DNA from 4 places in the Serratia sp. AR11 genome. Region 3 is predicted to be linked to each of the others. Evidence: riboswitches for the same ligand, from Rfam matches in the RefSeq annotation. Region 3 holds a riboswitch; each other region holds the start of a gene.
The links. Region 3 has a riboswitch for thiamine pyrophosphate ahead of thiC (phosphomethylpyrimidine synthase ThiC). Riboswitches for the same ligand answer to the same signal wherever they lie in the genome.
Positions count from the first base shown of each region.

Region 1: linked by a shared signal. The riboswitch ahead of thiM (hydroxyethylthiazole kinase) and the one ahead of thiC (phosphomethylpyrimidine synthase ThiC) in region 3 are both predicted to bind thiamine pyrophosphate.
Region 2: linked by a shared signal. The riboswitch ahead of tenA (thiaminase II) and the one ahead of thiC (phosphomethylpyrimidine synthase ThiC) in region 3 are both predicted to bind thiamine pyrophosphate.
Region 4: linked by a shared signal. The riboswitch ahead of thiB (thiamine ABC transporter substrate binding subunit) and the one ahead of thiC (phosphomethylpyrimidine synthase ThiC) in region 3 are both predicted to bind thiamine pyrophosphate.

Region 1 is NZ_CM150739.1:4,059,864-4,064,995, forward strand. It holds gene thiD (bifunctional hydroxymethylpyrimidine kinase/phosphomethylpyrimidine kinase) at 1-757, opposite strand, end outside; gene thiM (hydroxyethylthiazole kinase) at 754-1,548, opposite strand; TPP riboswitch at 1,585-1,676, opposite strand; gene ACSOSI_RS19110 (GNAT family N-acetyltransferase) at 1,745-2,170, shown strand; gene ACSOSI_RS19115 (MFS transporter) at 2,212-3,477, opposite strand; gene ACSOSI_RS19120 (sugar phosphate isomerase/epimerase family protein) at 3,585-4,562, opposite strand; gene ACSOSI_RS19125 (UTRA domain-containing protein) at 4,572-5,132, opposite strand, start outside.
Region 2 is NZ_CM150739.1:3,544,549-3,549,680, reverse strand. It holds gene ACSOSI_RS16775 (ABC transporter substrate-binding protein) at 1-605, opposite strand, end outside; gene ACSOSI_RS16770 (ABC transporter permease) at 622-1,389, opposite strand; gene ACSOSI_RS16765 (ABC transporter ATP-binding protein) at 1,386-2,141, opposite strand; gene tenA (thiaminase II) at 2,138-2,818, opposite strand; TPP riboswitch at 2,881-2,983, opposite strand; gene ACSOSI_RS16755 (LLM class flavin-dependent oxidoreductase) at 3,154-4,176, shown strand; gene ACSOSI_RS16750 (GlxA family transcriptional regulator) at 4,254-5,132, shown strand, end outside.
Region 3 is NZ_CM150739.1:295,125-300,256, forward strand. It holds gene ACSOSI_RS01355 (HesA/MoeB/ThiF family protein) at 1-582, opposite strand, end outside; gene thiE (thiamine phosphate synthase) at 587-1,225, opposite strand; gene thiC (phosphomethylpyrimidine synthase ThiC) at 1,218-3,161, opposite strand; TPP riboswitch at 3,277-3,401, opposite strand; gene ACSOSI_RS01370 (Rsd/AlgQ family anti-sigma factor) at 3,441-3,944, opposite strand; gene nudC (NAD(+) diphosphatase) at 4,044-4,811, shown strand; gene hemE (uroporphyrinogen decarboxylase) at 4,852-5,132, shown strand, end outside.
Region 4 is NZ_CM150739.1:721,635-726,766, reverse strand. It holds gene ACSOSI_RS03390 (sugar efflux transporter) at 1-551, opposite strand, end outside; gene sgrT (glucose uptake inhibitor SgrT) at 708-881, opposite strand; gene sgrR (HTH-type transcriptional regulator SgrR) at 972-2,633, shown strand; TPP riboswitch at 2,671-2,776, shown strand; gene thiB (thiamine ABC transporter substrate binding subunit) at 2,835-3,821, shown strand; gene thiP (thiamine/thiamine pyrophosphate ABC transporter permease ThiP) at 3,797-5,132, shown strand, end outside.

The sequences.
Region 1 (5,132 bases), 1.7 Mb from region 3:
CCACTTCCAGCGTATCGGCCTGCTGCAAGGCTTTTTGCAGATAATCCTTGGCGGCAGCGACCGTACCTGCCCAGTCGTCGTGGCGCGGACGCAGCGCGGCCAATGCAGCAGACAGCGTGCAGCCGGTGCCGTGCGTATGGCGGGTCGCTACGCGGGGTGCAGTAAAGCGTTGCTCCTGCCCCACACTGAACAGCCAGTCCGGGCTTTCACTTTCGCTGAGATGGCCGCCCTTCATCAGTACCGCCTGGCAGCCCATCGCCAACAGTGCCCGCCCCTGTTCACGCATCTGGCTTTCGTTTTCCGCCGGGGCACATTCCAGCAGGGCCGCAGCTTCCGGCAGGTTCGGCGTGATGATCGACACCAGCGGCAACAGTTCGCGGCGAATCGACTCCACCGCCTCCGGTGCCAGCAAAGGATCACCGCTTTTCGCCAGCATCACCGTATCCAGCACCACAAACGACGGCTGATAGTGACGTAAACGCTCCGCCACCGCCTGCACAATGTCGGCGTTGGCCAGCATGCCAATCTTGGTGCTGTCGATACGCAGATCGCTGAACACGGAATCAAGTTGAGCGGCGACAAAAGCCGGCTCGATGTTATACACCGACTGCACGCCGCGGGTGTTTTGTGCCACCAGCGCGGTGATCACGGAGGCGCCATAGGCCCCTAGCGCGGAGAAGGCTTTCAGGTCGGCCTGGATACCGGCCCCACCGCTCGGATCGGTCCCGGCGATGGTCAACGCGTTAATCCGTTTCATTGCAGATCCTCCGGACGCAGTTGGTAAAGAGCATCGAGAAACGCCGGGGTGAAACTGCCCGGCCCAGCCGCGCCACGCGTCGCCCGCTCACCGCAAAGTGACATCACCCGGCAGGCGGTGGCTACGTTGTCCAGCCGATCGCCCGGCAGGCTGCAGAATGCCGCCACCACGGCCGAAAGCGCACAACCGGTGCCCACCACTCGCGTCATCAGCACGTCCCCTCCGGCGACCGCCCAGTCACGCTGGCCATCGGTGATGTAATCCACCACGCCGGTCACTGCCACTATCGCCCCGCTGAGCCGCGCCAGTTCACGCGCCGCCGGTAACGCCGCCAGTGAATCGTCAGCGCTGTCGACGCCGCGACCGTTCGCCTGCAAGCCACTCAGCGCCATGATCTCAGAGGCATTGCCGCGGATCGCCGCCGGCTTTTCCCCCAGCAAACGCTGGGCAAATGCAGTGCGATACACCAGCCCGCCGACGGCGACCGGATCCAGCGTCCAGGGGGTGCCCGCCGCATTGGCGGCCTCTACCGCTGCCAGCATGGATTCGGCCCGCGAGGCATTGAGGGTGCCAATATTGACCAGCAAAGCATCCGCCAGCCGGCTGAACTGTGCCGCTTCGGTCGGTTCCACCACCATCGCAGGGGAAGCGCCGAGCGCCAGCAACACGTTAGCCGTCAGTTCCTGCACCACTTCGTTGGTCAGGCAATGAATCAAGGGGGATTGGCGTTTAAATTGGGTCAAACAAGCCGCGGCGTGAGCGCCGGGTAAAGCATCAGGTCGAGTGAACATATTCCTCCCAACCGGCGTTCAAGAAGGCGGGTACCGGTGGGGGCACCGAGACTTCCCTACGCTGGCATAATCCAGATCAGGTAATACGGGTAAAATCTCAGCCCCTAGAGGCACCCCGAGTCAAGACGGCCATTATTGGGGTTGCCGCCGGTGAGGTCAATCGCGCTATAGTGTCAAAAAATAAAAAGGAGACGCCATGCAAATAAGAAAATACCAGGAAGCCGACCGTCCGTTCCTGCGCACCCTGTATCTGGCATCGCGCAAAGCAGCGTTCCCCTGGCGTGATACCGAAGATTACCGACTGGAAGATTTCGATCGTTCGACACTGGGCGAGGATATTTGGGTGGCGGAAGAAAGGGGAAAGCGACTGGGGTTTGTCTCGATTTATCGTCAGGATAACTTTATTCACAATCTGTATGTCGACCCTCACCTGCCGCCCCTGGGCGTCGGCAGCGCGCTGTTGCAGGCAGCGGAGCAGACGTTTACCGCCACCGGCTCGCTGAAATGTCTGGTCAAGAATGAGAAGGCGCTGGCGTTTTACCATAAACACGGCTGGCGGACGATCGCCACCGGCAATGACGGCGCGGAAGACTATTACCTGATGCACTCGCCGACCAAGTAAGGGCACGGCATGCTGTACCGTGCCCATCCATAGTCCTCAAATCAGGCGGCAGAAACCGCCGGGGTCAATTTGCCGCGTGCGCGGATATTTCTAACCAACAACCCTGACACGATGATCCCGGCGCAGGCAAACATGCCCATCAGGCCGAAGACAATCTTGTAGCCGGTTAGTCCGGGGAAGGCATCGAGAATATGGCCGTACAGGCTGAAGCAAAACATCGCCGGGGCGTAACCGATAAAACTGCCTAGCGCCATCGCCGCACCGGTGTGTTCCTCATCAATCCCCGCCTCACCGATCGGTGCGAAGAACACTGCACGTTGGGTAAAGACCACCGCACCAAATCCCAGCGTACAGGCCATGCCCAGATAGACCGGCATTTGCTCATGCGGCAATAGGATCAATAATGCCAGCGCAATGGCGCTGATAATAAAGGTGTAGAATAAATATTTGCTGGGGGATTTTAATACTTTGTCCGCAATCAACCCGCCAATAGGTCCACCCACCATTTTTAGGCAATACTGATTAATGATCCCATAGGCCCCAACCAGTGCAATCGGTAATGCATAGACATGGCTCAGGAAAGGAATAAAGAACGTCAGCCCACAATACACCGCATAAACACAGAAAACGCTGAAGGCAATCAGCCAGACCGTTTTATTTTTTAATACGCTGCTCATGCCCGGTTTTTTATCAACCGGCAATGCGCTTTTCGATGGTGTTTTCTCCTCCGGGCTTTCCTTCATCACTAACAGAATAATAATCCCGACGATAATGGCGATCGCTGAATAAAACAGTATCCCAACCTTGAAGCCAAGGTAGCCGCTGCCAAAAGCGGTAAACAACGCCAGTGCGGAAAACGCCACCACGGTATCCACCACGCCACGACCGGTTTCGAAAAAGCCGAACAGCCGCCCCTGCTGGGTATTATCCCCCAGCATACTCACCGATTTGAGCAGTACCGGCCAGTTCAGCATGTCACAGGTGACCCCAAACAACGCCCAGACAAACAGAATGCCCCAGTAACCCGGCATGCTGGACAGATAAATACCAAGCAAGCCGGTGGCAATCAGTGAAAACGACATGGTAAAGCGGCGCGGCAGACGGTCGGAGAAATAAATCGACAAGAAGAAGCCAATGGTGGTCACAATCGAGTTGACCGACATGGCGTTACCAATTTCCCCGTTACTCAGGTGAAAGTATTCTTGCATCGGCACATAAAACGCATCCTTAAGGGAGGGTAATTTATATATTGTCCCGCCACATAAGACCAACAAGCTAAATAGTGCCCATCTTTTTTTAGTCAGCATAATCCCCTCACAGCCATTAAATAATAAGCGGTGTTGTTACCTCAGTGACGGGACGAGTGTCTCTCCACATCATTGAGAATGTGTTATTTATAAATTTATTTATTATATTATGCCGGGGTTAGCAGCTCCCGGGCTTGCTTTATCAAACTGTCAGTAATGGTGCGAACATGGTGAATTTGATTTAATGCATCCTGAACCTCTTTTTTAAGCCGTTCCTCCAGCCCATGTTCCGGTAACGCGGTTTCACTCATCTCCCGCCATGGAATATGCGGGTTATCGCCCTCTCCGTTAAAACGAAATGGCGGCGCGTAATAATCCACTTCTTCCTCCAGCCCATAAGCGGTAACCTGCGGCCGTTCTTCGCCCAGGCAAATTAGCCCCAGCAACAATTCCCGGAAGGGCAAATCCCCCTGCCCGGAAATACAGGCCCGGTGCCCCATTCCCTGATCTTCACGCACGATCAGTGCGTCCTTGATATGTACCTGGGTGATATCTTCAGCCATTACCGCCAATGCCGTCAGCGGCTCTTCATTGGCGTTGATCATGTTGGCGAAATCAAATAACAGGGAAAGCTGCGGGAAATCTGCCGCCCGAACCAGGCTAACCAGTTCATGACTTTTAAGATCCTCGTGCTGCTCCAAAGTAAAGCTCAGACCGCTGTGCTGATAACGCTGCTTGATGTACTGAATATCTTCGGCAATACGCGCCAACACTTGCTGCAATGCCCCCTGATAGCGCGGATAGAAGCGCACCGAACTGGCACCGGATTTAAGGGCAATGTTCACCGCCTGATCGATGGTCTGCGAGTCGGAAGCGCTGGTTTCGATATGGATATCCAACCCATAGCTCTGTGCCTGCTCACCAAAGTTGCGAAGGCGGGCATCATCGGCGTGGCAAAGCGCCTGACTTTCCCCATCCAATACATGCACTTTCACGCCGCGCAGTTGCTGCTGATGAGCAATGGTCAGCAGATCCTCAGGCAGGATTTTCTCCATGCGCATATTGAGATGAAAGGCGTAGGCATGCAGATAAAGCGGCAAATTCTGCGCCCGCAGAAGAACTTTCTCCGCCGTTAAGCGATCCATGGTGTTCACCTATAAGTTAATGAAAAAATCCACCGACTCGAAGCGCCAGTATTCGATATCCACCTGCACGATACGGCGCTGGGCATCGGCACGATGCTTCTCTACCAGAATCGACGGCGTGCTGGCGTTGCCGCCCATCACCTTGCAGGCATCACCGGACAATCGGGTCGGTTTAAAAGCCAAATGATGGGTGCGAGTCGCGGTTCCGTAGGCGTTTTCCCATACATCGGCAAACGAGTTCTCACCCAGGCGTTCGATGAAGTCGGGTGCCACCCGCGGACTGATAAAGGTTTCGTGATAAAACACGATGTGATTATCCAGCGCTCCCCAGCCACAGATTTTGTAGATCTCCGCCCCTTCACTAAGCTGCAGTAAATCGCAAATGGCCGCCGGTGCCGTCAAAACCCGCTCCTTGGTCATATAGCCCCAGGAGGGAGAACGGCCCTGCTCAATGGCCGCCTGTTTGAAGCTGGTAGACGAATTGGGGTTGTAGTTAAAGCGTGGCAATGCTGCAAACCAACCCCGACGATCCTTACGGAATATCCTCGACTCACTTTCCAGGAACAGCAG
Region 2 (5,132 bases), 2.2 Mb from region 3:
TAGTCTTCCACGTTAAACACCACCGGATCCTTGCCCTGCAACTTTAGCTCCAGCGCTTCGATATTACGATATCCGCCAATCACCGCATCAACCTGACCTGCCAGCAGGGCGCTGGTCAGTTGGAAATTTACGTTAATCAACTTACCGTCGTCAGGGTTGAGGTGTTCATGCTTGAACATGGTTGCCAGCGTGGCCTGTTCGATGCCGCTGACCGAGTAACCGATTTTTTTGCCCTTCAGCCCTGCCGGGGTGGTAATGCTTTTATCCAGCGTAATCACGGTATTGAGCGGTGAATTAATCAGGGTACCCACGCGCATCAGCGGCAGGCCCTGATCGGCAAAGAAATGCAGCTGCGGCTGATAGGTGATGGCCAGATCGGCCTGTTTTGCCGCCACCAACCGTGGTGGTAGCGCCGGATCGGAAGGCGGCACAATCTTGATGTCCAGGCCTTCGGCCTTGAAGGCACCGATCTGCTCGGCCACCATAATCGGCGCGTGATCGGGGTTGATATACCAGTCGAGCACCAGCGTCAGTTTTTCTGCGGCGGTAGCTTGCCCGGCCAGCGTGGTGCAGAGCATCAGTCCGCAGAGGGTTTTATTAATCATTGTGGATCCCTTGTTATCAGTCATTTTCCGGCGCCCAGTCGATCAGGCGCAGCAGCAGCGCGTCCACCGTCACCCAAAGCAGGACGGTCATCAGCACCAGAATAAACAGCGCGGCAAAACAGACGTCGGTCTGCATGCGCGCGTTGGCGTTCAGCATTACGTAACCCAAACCTTCCGCCGAGCCGACCCATTCGCCGATGATCGCGCCGATCGGGGCGACGGCGGCGGCCATGCGCAGCCCGGAGCCAAAGGCCGGCAGTGCCGCCATCAGCCGCACATGCCGCAGTTGCGCCCAGGGAGAAGCGCGCAGGGTGCGGGCCAGATCGAGATAATCGTTATTGACCCGGCGCAGTCCGTCGAAGAAGGCTGAAGTGACCGGGAAGAAGATCACCAACACGGCCATCACCACCTTGGCGCTCATGCCAAAACCGAACCACAGCACCAACAGCGGGGCCAGTGCAAACACCGGGATAGCCTGACTGGTTAGCACCAGCGGCATTAGCCAGCGTTGCAGCCGTGGGGAATAAATCATGCACAGCGCCAGTACGGCACCAAGCAACACCCCGGCCAGCAGGCCGCAGGCGATCTCGGCGGCGGTGATCAGCGTGTGGTAACCGAGGTAAGCCCGGTCGTTCCACAGCGCCTGCGCGACTGAGGTGGGTGAAGGCAGCAGAAAAGCCGGAATATCACCCAGAGTGACCAGTCCCCACAGCAATAGCAGGCCGGCAAACACCGTCAGGCTGCGGCGCATCCGCGACAGACGGCTTTCAATCTGTGGTTTCATCCGGCGGCCCTCACCAGTTGCAACAACAGCTCGCTCTGGCTTTTCAGCAGATGAGGATCGTCCGGTGCGCGCGGCGGCAAACCTTCGATAACATGGCTATCGTCAATACCGGCGGGATAGCGGGACAGTACCAGCAGGTGATGGCTGAGACGGCAGGCTTCCATTGGGTCGTGGGTAATCAGCAATACGGTGTGCTGCGCCAGCAGTTCGGCGGCCAGTTGCTGGATCATGGCGCGGGTAATGGTGTCCAGCGCCGAGAAAGGCTCATCCATCAGCACAATCGGCTGGCGTTCATACAGGGTACGGGCGATGGCGGTGCGCTGACGCATGCCACCGGACAGCGCAGCAGGCAAGGCATTGCCATAACCGCTCAGCCCCACGCGTTCCCGCAGGTGTTCCGCCCAAGCGCAATCGACCTTTTCACCGCGCAGCCGCGCGCCGAGGCTGATGTTCTGGTCAATGGTCAGCCACGGATAGAGCAAATCCTTTTGCCCCATATAAGCGATGCGCCCGGCAATCGGCAGGCCGTCACTGCCGGTCACCGAACCGGAGGTGGGTTTTTCCAGCCCGGCAATAATCTTCAACAGGCTGGTTTTCCCCGCGCCGCTGGCGCCGAGCAGGGCAACAAAACTGCCGCCTGCGATATCGAAGCTCAGCCGCTCAAAAATCACCTGCTGACCAAAGCGCAGGGTTAAATCCCGCACCTGAATACCCGGCCGAACGCCATGGTGTTGCGCGTTGCCTATACTCATTGGGCATTCAGCCCCATTTGCCAGAAGGCAGATTCCAGCCGGGTGGCGGTGGTGAAAATCTCTGACAGTTCGCCCAGGCGGCTTTCTGCACCGCGCTGACGGCCGACGTTTTCCAGCAGATCGATAGCGGCCTGCACCCCGGTCAGATAGCCCGGATCGCCATAGTTGCGGATCCACGAGGCGTAAGGGTTGCCCTCCATCACCGTGGCAGGGTCGCCCAGCAGCCGCAGGCCAATCTCGGCATAGCCGGCGACGCAGGGCAACAGCGCCGCCAGCAGGTCGAGAGCGTCCCCGGAGTGGCCGATATCGAGTACATAACGGGTGTAATTGAGGGTTTCTGCGGCTTCTGGCTCGGCGGCAATCTGCGGCTCGCTGAGGCCCCAGTCGGCGCAATAGGCCAGATGCAAAGGCAGCTCGGCGACAATCGCATTGAGCGAGGCGGTGGCCGTGCGCATCTCCGGCAGGGTGCGCAGTTTGCTGACCAGCAGGGCGTAGGCGCGGGCAAAGTGGATCAGGAACAGATAGTCCTGGGTCAGATAGCGGCGGAAAGCAGGTTCGGGTAGCGTACCGGCGGCCAGTTGCTGAATAAAGGGGTGAGCGACATAGTCCTGCCAGTGGCTACCGGCGCGCAGGCGCAGTTGGCCGTAGAGACCGTCGTCGAATTGGGGAGTAAACATGGGACCTCCAAAAGTGAGTGGAGATCCGGGCGCGCTGAGGTATGAACAGGCAATGACTGATAGCGTTATTGCCGACCCGTCCCTTCGCTGGCATGACCCAGATCAGGTTCAAAGGGTTCGGCTTGCGCCATCTCAGCCCATTACAGGACACCCCTCGGAGGAGCCTGTTATACGATATTTACTTTTTGATTACAATGTTTGGGCGGGGGGAAGCCTGGAGGATTTTCTCTGCCAAAAACGGTTCGTTTAGTGCGGTCGAAGACAATTTTTCTGGCCTGACAGGGGGCATATTTGTCACTGTAATCCGGTCATAATTGAACCTAAGGACACCACCCATGAAGAAAATTGGATTTCTCTCTTTTGGCCACTGGACGCCTTCGTCACAGTCGGGCACCCGTTCGGCCGGCGATGCGTTGCTGCAATCGATCGACCTGGCCGTCGCGGCAGAAGAGCTGGGGGCGGATGGGGCCTATTTCCGCGTGCATCACTTTGCACGCCAGCTTGGCTCGCCATTCCCGCTGTTGGCTGCCATCGGTGCCAAAACCCAGCGTATTGAGATTGGTACCGGCGTGATCGACATGCGCTATGAAAACCCGCTGTATATGGTTGAAGACGCCGGAGCCGCCGACCTGATTTCAGGTGGACGCTTGCAGCTTGGCATCAGCCGCGGTTCTCCCGAGCAGGTGATTGATGGCTGGCGTTACTTTGGTTACACGCCTGCGGACGGCGAGACCGAAGCCGATATGGCCCGCCGCCACACCGAAGTGCTGCTGGACGCGCTGCGCGGTGAAGGCTTTGCCGAACCCAGCCCGCAGCCGATGTTCCCTAATCCTCCCGGCCTGCTGCGCGTTGAACCCTTCTCTGCCGGGCTGCGGGATCGCATCTGGTGGGGTGCCAGCTCAGACGCTACGGCAGTTTGGGCCGCGAAGCTGGGGATGAACCTGCAAAGCTCGACGCTGAAAAACGACGAAACCGGCGAGCCGTTTCACGTGCAGCAGGCCAAACAGATCCGCGCTTACCGCGAGGCCTGGAAGTTGGCAGGGCATAAACGAGAGCCGCGTGTGTCGGTCAGCCGCAGCATTTTTGCGCTGATGAACCAGCAGGACCGCAGTTACTTCGGCAATAGCGGGCAGGAGGGCGATCAGGTGGGCTATATCGGCGATCAGACCCGGGCGATATTCGGCCGTAGTTATGCCGCCGAGCCAGAGCTGCTGATCAAACAGCTGGCGCAGGACGAAGCCATTGCCGAAGCGGATACCTTGCTGCTGACGGTGCCAAACCAGTTGGGCGTTGAGTATAACGCCCATGTGATTGAGTCGATCCTGAAGCATATTGCACCGGCGCTGGACTGGCGCTGATAAGTCGCGCACTGAAAGCCCGCCAGCCTCTCCGGTGGCGGGCTTGACTTATTTTGCTCATTTTGTATTTTAAGGACATGCATACCTTTCTGATTATCGTCCCCGAAGGGGGCATGTTATTCGAGTCGGCAGGCATCGCCGACATCCTGATGCAAGCCAACCGCTTGAGGCCCAACGACGCTCCGCTCTACCAGATGGCGATCGTCACCACCCAATCTCACCGGGTGGTACATGGGTCGTCCGGCTTGAATCTGTTGGCCGATCATCGTCTTTCAGATCTCGACCCAGAGCAGGAACGCGACACCATCATAGTGACCGGAAAAGGCGCGACCGAGGAAGAGAGTGCTTATGTTGTCGACTGGCTACGGCGTGCCGCACCCAAGGCGCGGCGTATTGCGTCGGTTTGCGGTGGGGCGTTGTTGCTGGCCGAAGCCGGTTTGCTGGATGGACGCCGGGCGACCACCCATTGGCGATTGCTGGAAACCTTGCAGACTCGTTTCCCAAAAGTGCAGGTCGAAAATGGGCCGTTGTACGTGCAGGATGGTTCCGTCTGGACTTCGGGCGGGGTCAGTTCCGGCTTCGATCTCACCCTGGCGCTGGTGGAGGACGATTACGGTTTTGTTCAGGCGCGTGAAGTGGCGCAAGATCTGGTGATGTTCCTGCGTCGGCCTGGCGGTCAGGCGCAGTTCAGCCGTTACCCTTTAAATCAGGCTAAAACCCCTGGCCCAATCCGCGATCTTCAGTCGTGGATCCTGGAGAATCTGGCCGCAGACCTTTCCGTTGAGCAGTTGGCGGAACGGGTTGCCATGAGTCCGCGTAACTTTACCCGGGTGTTCACGCGTGAAACCGGTATTTCCCCCGCCAAATTTGTTGAAGAAGGGCGTTTATATCTGGCCCGGCAACGCCTGGAGCAGAGTGCGGAAGGTATTGAGCAAATCGCCATCAGTTGCGGGTTT
Region 3 (5,132 bases):
CACCGGGCCGAGTACGCCAGCGGTACGGCAGTTGCGTTGGGGTTCAGTTTGTTCCGGATACAGGCAGGCATAGCAGCCGTGGGCATAGGGAGGTTCTATCACCAGCAGCTGACCGCTGAAACCCACCGCACTGCCGCTGATCAGCGGTTTACCGGCCTGGATGCAGGCGGCGTTCACCGCATGGCGAGTTTCCATGTTATCGCTACAGTCCAAAATTAAATCGGCGCGTTGTACGGCGCGCTGTAACACTTCCCCCTGCAGACGCTGTTCCAGCGCAATGGATTCGACCATCGGGTTCAGCGTCTGTAGCTGGTGCTTTGCCAGGGCGGCTTTGCTTTGGGAAACGTCGCTGCTGCGATAGAGGATCTGACGCTGCAAATTGGTGATGTGCAGCCTATCGTCATCGGCCAGCAGCAGGGTGCCGACACCGGCGGCGGCCAGATAAAGCGAGGCGGGGGAGCCTAACCCCCCCAACCCGACGATCAGTGCCGTCGACTGTTTTAGTTTCTCCTGGCCTGCGGGGCCGATGTCTTCCAGCAGCAACTGGCGGCTGTAGCGCAGGAACTCTTGATCGCTCAGCATGGCATCACTCCTTGCCTTCGATCAGTTGCAGCAGCTGTGCAGTCGCTGCGCGCCAGTCCGGGGCCTGGGTAATGGCGCTGACCACGGCGACGCTACCGACGCCACAATCCAGCACTGCCGCCACGCGATCGATACTGATCCCGCCGATCGCCACCGTTGGGTAGTCACTCAGCCCGGCGATATGGCGTTTCAGCTCCACCAGACCCTGTGGGGCAGAAGGCATGTCTTTGGTTTGCGTCGGAAAAATATGCCCCAGTGCGATATAGGAAGGTTTTACTGCAATGGCGCGGGCCAGTTCACTATCGTCATGGGTGGAAACCCCCAAACGTAGCCCGGCGCGGTGAATGGCGGCCAGATCGGTAGTGTCCAAATCCTCCTGGCCGAGATGTACACCATAGGCACCGTGTTTAATCGCCAGTTGCCAGTAGTCGTTGATAAACAATCGGGCGTCGTAGCGCTTGCCGAGGGCAATAGCGGCAGTAATGTCGTCCTCGACCTGTTCATCCGGCAGATCCTTAATCCGCAGTTGAAGGGTAGTGACGCCTGCGTCCAGCAAACGGGCAATCCATTCAACGCTGTCGACCACCGGGTATAGCCCCAACTTGTGAGGCGTGGCGGGGAAGGGCGTGGTGATATCAGTCATTGCTTAATTCCTCTTGCAGGTTACCGGCGCTGTGGTACAGCTCGCTGCCGCGTGAGCGGAACTCGGCCGACATCTTTTCCATGCCGGTTAGCTGCACTGCTATCGGTTTGGCCGCTTCCTGTGCGGCGGCATAGTCGCGAACTTCCTGCGAAATTTTCATCGAGCAGAATTTTGGCCCGCACATAGAGCAGAAGTGGGCGATTTTGCCGGACTCTTGCGGCAGGGTTTCGTCGTGATAAGCGCGAGCAGTGGCTGGATCGAGCGCCAGATTGAACTGATCTTCCCAGCGGAATTCGAAGCGCGCCTTGGACATGGCGTTATCGCGGATTTGCGCACCGGGGTGGCCTTTTGCCAGGTCGGCGGCGTGAGCGGCAATTTTGTAGGTGATCAGCCCCTGCTTGACGTCCTCTTTGTTCGGCAGCCCGAGATGCTCCTTTGGCGTGACGTAACACAGCATGGCGCAGCCGAACCAGCCGATCATCGCGGCCCCGATGCCGGAGGTAAAGTGATCATAACCCGGAGCGATATCGGTGGTTAGTGGGCCAAGAGTATAGAATGGTGCTTCGTGGCAGTGCTCCAGCTCCTCGGTCATGTTGCGGCGGATCATCTGCATCGGCACGTGGCCAGGGCCTTCGATCATCACCTGCACGTCATATTCCCAGGCAATTTTGGTCAACTCACCCAAGGTGTGCAGTTCGGCGAACTGTGCCTCGTCGTTGGCGTCCTGAATTGAGCCCGGCCGCAGGCCGTCGCCGAGGGAAAGAGAAACGTCATAGGCGGCGCAAATCTCACAGATTTCGCGGAAGTGCTGGTACAGGAAGTTTTCCTGATGATGTGACAGGCACCATTTGGCCATGATCGAACCGCCGCGGGAAACGATGCCGGTCAGGCGTTTGGCGGTCATCGGCACGTAGCGCAGCAGCACGCCGGCGTGAATGGTGAAGTAGTCAACCCCTTGCTCCGCCTGCTCCAGCAGCGTATCGCGGAACATTTCCCAGGTGAGGTTTTCCGCCACGCCGTTCACTTTCTCCAGCGCCTGATAGATAGGCACGGTGCCAATTGGCACCGGGCTGTTACGCAGGATCCATTCGCGGGTTTCGTGAATATAGCGGCCGGTAGACAGATCCATCACGGTATCCGCGCCCCAGCGGGTGGACCACACCAGTTTCTCGACCTCTTCCTCGATCGATGAGGTCACCGCCGAGTTGCCGATGTTGGCGTTAACCTTCACCAGGAAGTTACGGCCGATGATCATCGGTTCGGATTCCGGGTGGTTGATATTGGCGGGGATGATGGCGCGCCCGGCGGCGACTTCCTGGCGAACGAATTCCGGCGTGATGTTCTCCGGCAGGTTGGCCCCCCAACTTTGGCCAGGATGCTGGTGGCGTAATACCTCGCCACGGATGCGCTCGCGCCCCATGTTTTCGCGAATGGAGATAAATTCCATTTCTGGGGTGACGGTGCCGGCACGCGCGTAGTGCAACTGGGTCACGCATTGGCCCGGTTGTGCCTTGCGTGGCAACGGCAAATGTTCAAAGCGCAGGTGATCCAGGCCTTCATCGGCCAGGCGCTGCTGGGTGAAACCTGAACTGACGCCCTTGAGGGCTTCGGTATCACCGCGTTCAGCGATCCAACCGGCACGTAGCTTCGCCAGGCCGCTATGCACGTTGAGTTCTGATTGGGGATCACCGTAAGGGCCGGCAGTGTCGTACACCGGAATCGCTTCGTTTGGCTCGTACTTCGGGTTGTCCTTATCGCCACCGATCAGCGTCGGGCTGAGCTGAATTTCACGCATTGGCACCTGCAGATCACTACGTGAGCCCTGCAGATAGATCCGGCGTGAATTGGGGAAGGAAACGCCTTGCAGGGTGTTGATAAACTGCTGGGCTTCTTCGCGTTGCTCTTTACGAGCGCGGGGTTTGTTAACGTTAGACATAGCAAGTTCCTACCAGTGTGTTGGGTTGGGAAAGTTGCTTGTCTGGAGCTCGGAGGGAGTAATGATGCTGGCCAGCAAAGCAGGATTATCCCAAATCGGGGTCACCTGCCTGTGGCGATAGATTACTCTTGTTCCCTTCGCGGGTATTAACCCGATCAGGTTCCGCGGATCCCGAATTAACGGTCTCAGCCTGGCCAATTTGATGAACAAATCAGGCGCTAGGCACTCCGACAAGATGCCCTCCAGTATAGGAGGGATAATAAAAAAGACTACAAAATTTTAGCCGGCTGGATCCAGCGTTTTGTCCGGCTCAGCCTGCTGCCAGGTTTCAGCCGCCAGTTGGATCAGCCTGTCTTCAAGGGTAAAACGAGCCGCCAGCGTTTCACCGATATCGGACAACGCCTGATGTAATTCCAGACACAGGTCCTGATCGATATCCACTTCGGTATAGCGATCGTGGAAAGCCATGATCTGCTCGGTATTGGCCCACAGCTTGGGATAGATGTTGACCGCCAGAGACATTTTCGGACTGGATGCGCCTTCCACTTGCTTGATTATTCTGTCATAGATATGAAAATGGCCGGCGGAGAGATAATCCACCAAATTATGGCAAAAGTTCTCCAGCGCTTTTTCATTCAGCGGCGTATGCTTTTCTTTGTTAGGTTTAATGCCCACCAGGGCACAATAGGCGACCAGCAACTGCTTGCGTGCCTGAAGCCATTGATCTACTAATTCATTACTACCACCAACGCGCTGAGTCAGGCTTTCCAAACGGTTGAGCATGTTTGACTCCGTAAGTAATAAAACGTAACAGTAAGTTATTAAAATGTAACAAGGCCGATTTGTAGAGTGCCAGTGAAGCTGAGGTTGTGCAACAACGATATGGAACTTGCATTAACGGGTAATGAAAATGGCTGGTGGATCGTCAGCCATGAAAGCAAACTTTGGTTACCGAACGGTGAATTGCCGTGCGGTTTGGCCGCGTCATTTTCCCTGCAGGGAAGAATGGCTCGTGTTATTGGCGAATGGGAAGGATTGCCGGTCTGGCTGGTGCGCCACGCAATGCCGCAGGAGATGGGATCGGTACGCCAACTGTTAGAACTGGATCGCGGGCTGTTCCAGCTTGCCGGACGGGGCGTACAACTGGCCGAGTTTTACCGTTCCCATCGCTACTGCGGTTACTGCGGCCATGAAATGCATCTCAGCCGCACCGAAAGTGCCTGCCTGTGCGGCCACTGCCGGGAGCGCTACTACCCGCAGATCGCCCCCTGCGTGATCGTTGCCATTCGGCGTGACGATGAGATCCTGCTGGCGCAACATGTGCGCCATCGCGGCGGTATTCATACCGTACTGGCCGGCTTTGTCGAGGTTGGCGAAACGCTGGAGCAGGCGGCTGCACGCGAGGTGATGGAAGAAAGTAATATTGAAATCAAAAACCTGCGTTATGTCACCTCACAACCCTGGCCGTTCCCGCACTCGTTGATGATGGCCTTTATGGCCGATTACCACCGCGGCGAGATCCGTCACGATCCGAAAGAGCTGCTTAACGCCGGTTGGTACCGCTACGATCGGTTGCCGCTATTACCGCCGCCCGGCACGGTAGCGCGTCGCCTGATAGAGGACACCGTAGCCTTATGCCGTGAGCAATAAATCGCTACAATACCGGCAGATGAATAAGGGAGCCCCATAAATGAATGAGTTGAAGAACGATCGCTATCTGCGCGCACTGCTGCGTCAGCCGGTGGATGTGACCCCTGTATGGATGATGCGTCAGGCCGGTCGTTATTTGCCGGAGTACAAGGCCACCCGCGCCCAGGCCGGGGATTTCATGTCGCTATGCAAGAACGCGGAGCTGGCTTGTGAAGTCACGCTGCAGCCGCTGCGCCGTTTCCCGTTGGACGCGGCGATCCTGTTCTCCGATATCCTCACCATTCCCGATGCCATGGGGCTGGGCCTGTATTTCGAAACCGG
Region 4 (5,132 bases), 430 kb from region 3:
CAAATCGCGAAGGTCGCAGCGGCAATCATGAACATCCAGGTAAACCCGTAGTTCAGCGCCAGCGTAAACGACAGCGGCGGGCCAATCACCCAGGCCAGCGACAGTTGTGCGCGCATCACCGAGCTGAACATCACCACTTCGCGCGCCGAGCTGTCTGCATATTCTCGTGCCAGCGCAAAAATCTGCGGCATCGCGGTATTGGCAATCGCCGACAGCAATACCCCGGCGGTGATCAGCGTCAGATAGTCACGGTTAAAGGCAAACAGCAGGCAGTTACCGACCGCCATCAGGCAGCACAGCAAAATCAACTTGCGACGATCGCCGCGCGTATCCGAACGCTTGGCCAACAGGAAACTGACCGCGATGCCGACAATAGCGTTGACGGTATAGAACAGGCCAACCCACAGCGGCCGCACCTTAACCTCGGTGGTCAGGAACAGGCTCAGCGTCGGCGCCAAAAGCGCGCCGGCAATGCCGGAAAGAAAGGCAATCAGCAGGAATGCGGCAAAGACGGGATTAAAGCGGCGTGGCAGCCAGCGCTGACGTTTCATCTCTTCGTTCCTGACCCTAAAGCGGAAGACAGAACCTTAGGCTACGGTGGCAAAATTGCAAGAATATCCCCGCGACCGAGAATAAAAAAACCAGTGGGTATGATCCCACTGGCTGGTGAACAACACCATTACTCAGAAACTTTTTCTACCCGAGCCTCACAGATGCTCACGGTATTGCTTATCCGTCATGGAGTGGATGTCCCACTGGGTCAGATGGGCCAGCATCTCCAGCCGCGCCTGCTCAGGCACCAGCCCCAACCAATCGGCCCGCTGGCGACGTACCGCGCTGAAATAGCGCTGATAGAACTGTTTTGACAAGAAAACTTTCATCCGTCGCCCTCCCCCTTTCATTGAGGAAAATTATCGGCGTAATATAGGGAAAGATAAATTGATGGGTTGATGCCGGAGCGTTCCTCTTTTATGTCCACCTCCAGATTGCAACAGCAGTTCATTCGCCTGTGGCAGCGCTGCCACGGCGAGCCGACCGAAACCACCCTGCAGGAGCTGGCCGAAGTGCTCAGCTGTTCGCGCCGCCACGTGCGTTCGCTACTGGGTGCCATGCAGCACCAGGGCTGGTTAACCTGGCAGGCCGAGTCCGGGCGCGGCAAACGTTCACGGCTCACCTTTCACTACACCGGTCTGGCACTGCAACAGCAGCGGGCGGAGGAATTGCTGGAGCAAGACCGTATCGATCAACTGGTGCAACTGGTCGGCGATAAAAACGTGGTGCGCCAAATGTTGCTGTCCCAACTGGGACGCAGCTTTCGTCAGGGGAAACACATCCTGCGGGTGCTCTACTATCGCCAGTTGTATAACCTGCTGCCCGGTTCGGCGCTGCGGCGTTCGGAAACCCATCTGGCACGGCAGATTTTCAGCGGCCTGACGCGCATAAACGAGGAAAACGGGGAACTGGAGTCTGATCTTTCGCATCACTGGCAAGCTTTGACCCCGCTGCATTGGCGTTTTTATCTCCGCCCGGCGATTCATTTTCACCATGGCCGCGAGCTGGAAATGGAGGATGTCATCAGCTCGCTTACCCGTTTGATGCCACAGCCACTGTTTTCACATCTCGAACGCGTGACCTCACCGACGCCTTATGTGATCGACGTGCATTTGCACAGTCCCGATTACTGGCTGCCGTGGCTGCTGGGCAGCGTGCCCGCGATGATCTTGCCGCGCGAATGGCAAAGCCTGCCGGACTTCTCGCGCCACCCAGTGGGCACCGGGCCATATAGCGTGGTACGCAACCACCGCAGCCAGATGAAAATCCACGCCTTTGACGATTACTTTGGCTACCGCGCGCTGATCGATGAGGTGAATATCTGGGTGCTGCCGGAAGTGACCGAAGAACTGGTACATTCCGGCGTCCAGTTGCAGGCGGACGACACCGGCAAAAACGAACTGGAAAGCCGGCTGGAAGAAGGCTGTTATTTCCTGCTGTTCGATCAGCGTTCGCCACTGGCGGCCGATCCGGCCATTCGCAGTTGGCTGTGCGAGTTGATCAACCCCATTGCGCTGCTGAGCAATGCCGGCCCGGTCTATCAACGCTATTGGTCGCCGGCCTACGGCCTTCTGCCGCGCTGGCATCACAACCGCGCACTGGCACAATTGCCCAAACCGGACGGGTTGACCGAGCTGACGTTGACTTACTACAGCGAGCACTCGGAGTTCCACGCCATTCAGTTGGCGATCGAACCCCTGCTGGCGCAGCAGGGTATCAAGCTGAAGATCCAGGCCGTGGATTACGACACCTGGCATAAAGGCGAAGCCATCAGCGATCTGTGGCTCGGCAGCGCCAACTTCTATCTGCCGCTGGAGTTCTCGCTGTTCGCCACCCTGTATGAACTGCCGCTGATGCAGCACTGCATGAATGAAGATCTCGCTGAGGATGCCGCGTTGTGGCGCGCCAATAGCCTGCCGCTGGCCGATTTTTGCCAGCGCCTGGTCAGCAATCATCAGTTACACCCGCTGTTCCACCACTGGTTGCAATTGCACGGCCAGCGCAGCATGCGCGGCGTACGGATGAATACCCTGGGCTGGTTTGATTTTAAATCCGCCTGGTTTGCGCCGCCGGAAGCATAAGCGCCTTTCACCGACGCCCGTTAGTCTTTACAATGACGCCGTCTCAACGGGGTGCAAAATGCGGCGTGCCGATTTTGCTGAGAACAAACCCGTCGAACCTGATCCGGTCAATACCGGCGGAGGGATTTGAGCCCAGCGAACCGGCAGCCGCCACTCGCCCCCTCAGATACCCTTGCCCCCCTAAATTTTCAGGAGTGCAAAGTGGTCAAAAAAAGCCTGCCCTTATTACTGTTGTTGTGCGCCGCACCGGTGTTCGCCAAACCGGTACTGACGGTCTACACCTATGATTCTTTCGCTGCCGACTGGGGCCCTGGCCCGGCGGTCAAAAAAGCCTTTGAAGCCCAGTGCGACTGTGAGCTGAAATTTGTCGCGCTGGAAGACGGCGTTTCGCTGCTTAACCGCCTGCGCATGGAAGGAAAAAACAGCGCCGCCGATGTGGTGTTGGGGCTGGACAACAATTTGCTGCAGGCCGCGCAACAAACCGGTTTATTTGCGCCGAGCAACGTCGACAGCACCAAACTGAGCGTTCCCGGCGGCTGGCAGGATAAAACCTTCGTGCCTTATGACTACGGCTACTTTGCCTTCGTTTACAACAAAGAAAAACTGAAGAACCCGCCCAAAAGCCTGCAGGAACTGGTCGACAGTGACCAGAACTGGAAGGTGATTTATGAAGATCCGCGTACCAGCACGCCGGGCCTCGGCCTGCTGTTGTGGATGCAGAAAGTCTATGGCGACAAGGCTCCCGAAGCCTGGCAAAAGCTGGCAAAGAAAACCGTCACCGTGACCAAGGGCTGGAGTGAGGCTTACGGCCTGTTCCTGAAAGGCGAAGGCGACCTGGTACTCAGCTACACCACCTCTCCGGCCTACCATCTGATTGAAGAAAAGAAAGACAGCTACGCCGCCGCTAACTTCAGCGAAGGCCACTACCTGCAGGTCGAGGTGGCAGGCAAACTCAAGGCCGGCAAACAGCCGGAGTTGGCAGAGCAGTTTATGCAATTTATGGTGACCCCGGCGTTCCAGAACAGCATTCCCACCGGCAACTGGATGTATCCGGTGATCAAAACCCAGCTACCGGCCGGGTTTGAGCAAATGACCGTACCGCAGACCGCGTTGCAATACAGCGCTGAAGAAGTGGCCAAACAACGCGGCAACTGGATCCGGGCATGGCAAACCGCCGTCAGCCACTGATCCCACGCTGGCTATGGCCGGGGCTGCTGGCTTCCGGTCTGATCCTGACCATCGCCGTACTGGCGATGGGTTCGCTGTGGCGACACGCGCCCGAAAGCGACTGGCAGGGTCTGTGGCAGGACAGCTACCTGTGGCACGTGGTGCGTTTCACCTTCTGGCAGGCGTTGCTGTCGGCACTGATCTCGGTGCTGCCCGCTATCCTGCTGGCGCGATCGCTGTTCCGTCGCCGTTTCCCTGGCCGCCAATTGCTGCTACGGCTGTGCGCCATGACGCTGGTGCTGCCGGTACTGGTGGCGGTGTTCGGTCTGCTCAGTGTTTATGGCCGACAAGGCTGGCTGGCCGCGATATGCGGTTGGCTCGGCATTAACTACAGTTTCTCCCCCTATGGCCTGCAGGGCATTCTGTTGGCCCATATGTTCTTCAACCTGCCGCTGGCGACCCGCCTGCTGCTACAGGCGCTGGAAAACATTCCGGTCGAACAGCGTCAACTGGCTGCGCAGCTTGGCATGAGCGGGCGGCAGCAGTTCCGCTTTGTCGAATGGCCGGCACTACGCCGCCAGATCCTGCCGAGCGGTGCGCTGATCTTTATGCTGTGCTTTGCCAGTTTCGCCACCGTATTGTCACTGGGCGGCGGGCCGCAGGCCACCACCATCGAATTGGCTATCTACCAGGCGCTCAGCTACGACTACGATCTCAGCCGTGCCGCGCTGCTGGCGCTGATCCAACTGGCCTGCTGCCTGGGGCTGGTGGTGCTCAGCCAGCGGTTAAGCCAGGCATTGCCGGTCGGCAACACTCACGCCCACATCTGGCGTAATCCGGAAGACAGCCTGTGGCGCCGCACCAGCGATTTTTTGCTGATCGCTGCCGCCCTGCTGCTGCTGTTACCCCCACTGCTGGCGGTGATTGCCGACGGTGCCAACCAAAGCCTGGTCAGCGTGCTGCAACAGCCTGTGCTGTGGCAGGCGTTATTCACCTCATTACGCATTGCTCTCGGTGCCGGCGTACTGTGCGTGCTACTGACCATGATGCTGCTGTGGAGCAGTCGTGAGCTGAAGCTGCAACAGCGGCTGCGCTGGGGCCAGCGACTTGAGCTAAGTGGCATGGTGATCCTGGCAATGCCAGGCATCGTGCTGGCGACCGGTTTCTTCCTGCTGTTGAGTGACACCGTCGGGCTGCCGCAGTCGCCGTATGCGCTGGTGATCCTCACCAATGCACTGATGGCGGTGCCCTACGCGCTGAAAGTGCTGGAAAACCCGATGCGCGACCTGGCCGAACGCTACAACCCACTGTGCCTGTCGCTGGATATCCACG